DNA from 2 places in the Leclercia sp. LSNIH3 genome. Region 1 is predicted to be linked to the other one. Evidence: predicted binding sites of a transcription regulator. Region 1 holds the regulator's gene; the other holds the start of a gene.
The links. Region 1 encodes sigma-54, which starts transcription at its own class of promoters, with help from an activator protein. Its sites were predicted from a motif close to GTTGGCACANNTTTCGCTNT; they were not measured.

Region 1 (3,424 bases):
TTCCAGCGCACGCAGGGCAACCGATTTGCCGGATCCCGAACGACCGCTGACGATCATCAGCACCATGTACCGTTTCTCCTCAGGACTACAGATGTCAAAGCCATCACCCGATTACGCATCATCCTGACTGCCTTCCGTTTCCGTAATGATTTGATAAAGCTCCTCATCGCTCTGTGCCGCGCGCAAACGACGACAGATGGTTTTATCCGCCAAACGTTTGGCCACCAGCGAGAGGGTGTGCAAATGTGTTTTGGTCTGATCGGCTGGCACCAGCAGGGCAAACAGCAAATCGACAGGCTGGTTATCAATGGCATCAAAGGCGATAGGTGTTTCCAGCTGAACAAACACGCCTACAGCGCGCAGCGTATCCTCTTCAAGTTTGCCATGGGGAATGGCGATGCCGTTGCCGATGCCGGTACTGCCCATTTTTTCACGGGTCAGGATCGCTTCAAACACCACTTGCGGCGGCAGGCTCAGCTGTTTTGCAGCCAGTTCACTGATGATCTCCAGCGCACGTTTTTTGCTCTGGCAGTGGACGGCACTGCGGGTACATTCCTGATTAAGGACACTGCTCAGTTGTAGAGTTGAATCGTTATTCATCATAATTTCACCTAAGCGCTAACTGTACAAAGGGCCCGTTGTGTTTCACAACAGGCCAACCTGCACCCGTTAACTGCCCGGACAATTAGTGTTGTTTCAGTTTGTCTTTATGTTTGTTTAGCTGTCGTGCCAGCTTGTCAATCAAGCCGTCGATAGCCGCGTACATGTCTTGTCCTTCCGCACTGGCATGAATTTCGCCTCCGTTAACGTGCAAGGTCGCATCCGAGATATGCGTCACTTTCTCCACTTTTAACACAATGTAGACCTGGTTGATCCTCTCGAAATACTGCTCAAGCTTGGCGAACTTAGTGTTCACAAAATCGCGCAGGGCCTCAGTAATTTCGACGTTGTGTCCAGTGATGTTGAGCTGCATAGTGTCTTCCTTATCGGTTGTGTCAGACCAGTTGTTTACGCTGGTTGGACGGCGGAATGGATAAAGACTCTCGATACTTCGCAACAGTACGGCGTGCCACCATGATACCTTGATCGGACAGCATGGTGGTTAACTTACTGTCGCTCAGTGGTTTCGCGGGGTTTTCCGCGGCGATCAATTTTTTCACCAGCGCCCGGATGGCTGTAGACGAAGCTTCGCCACCGCCTTCGGTATTGACATGGCTGGAGAAAAAATACTTAAGCTCAAAAATACCGCGCGGGCTGTGCAGATACTTCTGCGTCGTCACGCGGGAAATCGTTGATTCATGCATTTCGACGGCCTGGGCAATATCGGCCAGCACCATCGGCTTCATAAATTCTTCACCTTGTTCAAAGAAGGCCTGCTGCTGCTCCACGATGCAGCGGCTCACGCGTAGCAGCGTATCATTGCGGCTCTCGAGGCTTTTGATCAGCCAGCGCGCCTCCTGCAGGTTGCTGCGGATAAACTGGTTATCCGAGTCGTTGCGCGAACTGGTGCACATCGAGGCGTATTGCTGATTAATTTGCAGGCGCGGGATGCTGTCGGAATTCAGCTCCACGGTCCACAGGCCGTTATGCTTGCGTACCAGTACATCGGGAATAACGTACTCAGGCTCGCTTGTCTGGATGGATTGCCCCGGACGCGGATCCAACGACTGAATAAGATTGACCGCCTCTTTCAGGATCTCTTCTTTCAATCGCGTCACCCGCATCAACGAGCGGAAGTCGTGGTTGGCCAGCAGATCCAGATGCTCGCTGACGATCAGACGAGCCTCTTCCAGCCACGGCGTCTCTTTGACGAACTGCGAAAGCTGAATCAGCAGGCAGTCACGTAAATCACGTGCCGCAACGCCAATCGGATCAAAACGCTGCACGCGCTTCAGGACCGCTTCGACCTCTTCAAGATCGATCTCATCATCACCGATGCTTTCCAGAATGTCGTCCAGCGGCACGGTTAAATAGCCGGTCTCATCGACGGCATCGACAATGGAGGTGGCAATGGCGCGATCGGTATCGGAAAACGGGGTTAGCTCCACCTGCCACATCAGGTAATCCTGGAGGGACTGGGTGGTTTCGCCCTGATACACCGGCAACTCATCATCCTGGTAATCAGCGCGCGTACCGGATGGCGTGCCGGCGGTGTAGATCTCATCCCAGCTGGCATCAAGAGGAAGCTCGTCTGGCATCTCTTTTTGCTCCAGCGCGTCGACGCTGTCGAGCGTTTCGTTATCCTGCGTTTGCTGGGTTTCTACCTCGTCGTGAAGATCGGTTTGCTCAAGCAGGGGATTACTGTCCAGCGCTTGCTGAAGCTCCTGCTGAAGTTCTAGCGTCGACAGCTGCAACAGACGAATGGCCTGTTGTAACTGCGGCGTCATTGCCAGCTGTTGGCTGAGCCTTAATTGCAAACCTTGCTTCATGTTCAGAGCATTTTTCTCCGTTTAGGCGAGACTGAACTTCTACCCTATCAGAGTCTGAAGTCTTCCCCAAGATACACGCGCTTAACATGATCGTCTTCGAGGATCTGCTGCGGTGTACCGTGGGCGATAAGATGGCCCTGGCTGACGATGTAAGCACGTTCACAGACTGCCAGCGTCTCACGAACGTTGTGGTCGGTGATCAGTACGCCCAGACCACTGTCGCGCAGATGCTCAATAATCCGTTTAATGTCGATAACCGAAATCGGGTCAACGCCCGCAAATGGCTCATCGAGCAGAATGAATTTCGGGTTAGCGGCCAGCGCGCGGGCAATTTCCACACGGCGGCGTTCACCACCGGAGAGCGCCTGGCCCATGCTGTCGCGCAGATGTTCGATATGGAACTCTTCCATCAGCTCGTTGGCGCGATCCTGACGCTGCTCAGAGGTCAAATCGTCACGGATCTGAAGTACCGCCATCAGGTTGTCGAAGACGCTCAGACGACGGAAGATCGAGGCTTCCTGCGGCAGGTAGCCGATACCGCGACGCGCACGCGCGTGGAGGGGCAGCAGGCTGATGTCTTCGTCATCAATAATGATGTTACCCGCATCGCGCGGCACAATCCCTACCACCATATAAAAGGTGGTGGTTTTACCTGCACCGTTAGGACCCAACAGGCCGACAATTTCGCCGGAGTTGACGGTCAAACTGACATCTTCCACTACGCGACGGCCCTTGTAGGCTTTGGCGAGATTCTTTGCAGTTAATGTTGCCATAACGAATTAGTTACTCTTTTTCTGTGCTGGGGCCTGAGGGTTCTGTGCCGGAGCCTGAGTGCTGTTTTTGTCCTGCAGCTGCGATGGGACCAGGACGGTCGTCACGCGTTTGCCTTTTTCACTGAAGGCCTGCATTTTTTGTTCTTTCACCAGATAGGTGATCTTGTCGCCCTTGATGTTGCTGTCGAGCTGCTCCAGGTACGCATTCCCGGTCAGCACCAC
Region 2 (3,424 bases), 510 kb from region 1:
CATCTGGATTCATGTTTTTCAGGTCGCCTTTACGCTCACCCAGTGCCTGCATCACAGAACCCTGGTGCTGCTCTTCGACGTCCAGCGTTACGTTTTCGAATGGCTCTTGTTTACGGCCATCGATTTCGCGGAAGATAACTTTCGGACGGGAAACCGCCATCTCGAAACCTTCACGACGCATGTTTTCGATCAGAACTGACAGGTGCAGCTCACCACGACCGGAAACACGGAATGCATCAGCGTCTGGCGTTTCTTCAACACGCAGCGCAACGTTGTGCACCAGCTCTTTGTTCAGGCGGTCAAGGATCTGACGAGAGGTAACGAACTTACCTTCTTTACCACAGAACGGAGAGGTGTTGACGTTGAAGAACATAGATACAGTTGGTTCATCAACAGACAGGGCTGGCAGCGCTTCTACCGCTTGCGTGTCGCAAATGGTGTCAGAGATGTTCAGCTCGCCCAGACCGGTGATCGCGATGATGTCGCCAGCTTCAGCGATGTCGCTCTCGATACGCTCCAGACCCAGGTGAGTCAGTACTTTACCAACTTTACCGTTACGGGTTTTACCTTCGCTATCGATGATAGTAACTTGCTGGTTAGGCTTAACTTTACCGCGCTTGATACGACCAATGCCGATTACACCAACGTAGTTGTTGTAGTCGAGCTGAGAGATCTGCATCTGCAGGGTGCCGTCAATATCAACGTTTGGCGCAGGAACACGGTCAACAATCGCCTGGTACAGCGGGGTCATGTCTTCAGCCATGTCTTCGTGGTCCAGACCTGCGATACCGTTCAGCGCAGACGCGTAAACGATAGGGAAGTCCAGCTGCTCGTCAGTTGCGTCGAGGTTTACGAACAGGTCGAAGACCTGATCCACAACCCAGTCAGGACGCGCGCCAGGGCGGTCAACTTTGTTGATAACCACGATTGGCTTCAGACCATGGGCAAATGCCTTCTTGGTTACGAAGCGCGTCTGCGGCATTGGGCCATCCATTGCGTCAACGACCAGCAGCACGGAATCGACCATGGACATTACACGTTCAACTTCACCACCGAAGTCGGCGTGCCCCGGGGTATCAACGATGTTGATACGGTAGTCATTCCATTTGATAGCGGTGTTTTTAGCGAGGATGGTAATCCCACGCTCTTTCTCCAAATCGTTGGAGTCCATCACGCGTTCTTGAGTTTCGGCACGAGAGTCGAACGTACCAGATTGCTGCAGCAGCTTATCAACCAGGGTAGTTTTACCATGGTCAACGTGCGCGATGATGGCGATATTACGCAGATTTTCGATCACAACTTTGCCTCAGGCATTTAGAAATAGCGCGTTATTGTACACGGATTAATCGCACTACAAAACAGGATCACAAACATCCCCCGCAAACAAGTATCGCAGAGATGCTTTGTGATCGCTTTCACGGAGCGGTAAAAGGGCACTTTAACGTAAATTGCACCAATATGGTGCTCAATGTTCACACTGAAGCACTATACTGGTGCAACAAAACCATCATGGTGCAGCCCTTTTGCACTATGGTGCGCATGATAACGCCTTTTTGGGGTGTTTTAAAAGTTGGCACAGATTTCGCTTTATAAAAAATACGGCAACCCGAGGCAACATTGCCTGCCTTATACAGAATTTGAAGACCTCGTTACCACGACGACAATGACCAATCTGGAGAGTTAAGTATGTCCGCTGAACACGTTTTGACGATGCTGAACGAACATGAAGTGAAGTTTGTTGATCTGCGCTTCACCGATACTAAAGGCAAAGAACAGCACGTCACTATTCCTGCTCATCAGGTGAATGCCGAATTCTTTGAAGAAGGCAAAATGTTTGACGGCTCCTCGATTGGTGGCTGGAAAGGTATTAACGAATCTGACATGGTTCTGATGCCTGACGCATCGACTGCGCTCATTGACCCGTTCTTCGAAGAATCTACCCTGATCATCCGTTGCGATATCCTCGAGCCAGGCACTCTGCAGGGCTACGACCGCGACCCACGCTCTATCGCTAAACGCGCTGAAGAGTACCTGCGCTCCACCGGCATCGCAGACACCGTTCTGTTCGGGCCAGAGCCAGAGTTCTTCCTGTTCGACGACATCCGTTTTGGTGCGACCACTTCCGGTTCTCACGTTGCTATCGATGATATCGAAGGCGCATGGAACTCCTCCACCAAATACGAAGGCGGCAACAAAGGTCACCGTCCTGCTGTTAAAGGCGGTTACTTCCCGGTTCCTCCGGTCGATTCTTCACAGGACATCCGTTCTACCATGTGTCTGATCATGGAAGAGATGGGCCTGGTTGTTGAAGCACACCACCATGAAGTTGCAACTGCTGGCCAGAACGAAATCGCCACCCGTTTCAACACCATGACCAAGAAAGCGGACGAAATTCAGATCTACAAATACGTTGTTCACAACGTTGCACACCGTTTCGGTAAAACCGCGACCTTCATGCCAAAACCAATGTTTGGTGACAACGGTTCCGGTATGCACTGCCACATGTCCCTGTCCAAGAACGGTACTAACCTGTTCTCTGGCGACAAATATGCCGGTCTGTCCGAGCAGGCACTGCACTACATCGGTGGCGTCATCAAACACGCTAAAGCGATCAACGCCCTGGCGAACCCAACCACCAACTCCTACAAGCGTCTGGTCCCAGGCTACGAAGCTCCGGTCATGCTGGCGTACTCTGCCCGTAACCGTTCTGCTTCTATCCGTATTCCGGTTGTTGCTTCTCCGAAAGCACGTCGTATCGAAGTGCGCTTCCCGGACCCAGCGGCTAACCCATACCTGTGCTTCGCAGCACTGCTGATGGCGGGTCTTGACGGTATTAAGAACAAGATCCACCCGGGCGAAGCCATGGACAAAAACCTGTACGACCTGCCGCCAGAAGAAGCGAAAGAGATCCCACAGGTTGCCGGTTCTCTGGAAGAAGCACTGAACGCGCTGGATGCAGACCGTGAGTTCCTGACGGCTGGCGGCGTGTTCACTGACGAAGCGATCGATGCTTACATCGCGCTGCGTATGGAAGAGAACGACCGTGTTCGCATGACGCCACACCCGGTTGAGTTCGAACTGTACTACAGCGTTTAATCTTCAATCCCTGTCGCGCGGATTTTTCCGCGCGAGATTGATAGTCGTTTTTTTTGTTGCCGTGGAAACTTTTCAGCCCATCTTCGGATGGGCTTTTTTCTCCACCAACAAGCTGATCTTACGCGCTTTTTACCGCAGAAACGCTATACTGCACTAAAATGGTGCAACCAACTCCAGGAGACTGCTGAATGGCAACTGGCACGCTGCCCGATGCTGGGCAGATCCTCAATTCTCTTATCAACAGCATTTTACTGGTCGACGACGATCTGGCGGTGCATTATGCCAATCCTGCGGCCCAGCAGTTGCTTGCCCAAAGCTCACGCAAACT

Region 2: glnA (glutamate--ammonia ligase) is a predicted target of sigma-54. The motif match lies at 1,570-1,589, and genes of this name have one in related genera.

What each region holds. Positions count from the first base shown of each region.
Region 1 is NZ_CP026387.1:2,986,641-2,990,064, forward strand. It holds gene rapZ (RNase adapter RapZ) at 1-66, opposite strand, end outside; gene ptsN (PTS IIA-like nitrogen regulatory protein PtsN) at 112-603, opposite strand; gene hpf (ribosome hibernation promoting factor) at 686-973, opposite strand; gene rpoN (RNA polymerase factor sigma-54) at 996-2,429, opposite strand; gene lptB (LPS export ABC transporter ATP-binding protein) at 2,477-3,202, opposite strand; gene lptA (lipopolysaccharide ABC transporter substrate-binding protein LptA) at 3,209-3,424, opposite strand, start outside.
Region 2 is NZ_CP026387.1:2,471,881-2,475,304, reverse strand. It holds gene typA (ribosome-dependent GTPase TypA) at 1-1,297, opposite strand, end outside; gene glnA (glutamate--ammonia ligase) at 1,687-3,096, shown strand; gene glnL (nitrogen regulation protein NR(II)) at 3,285-3,424, shown strand, end outside.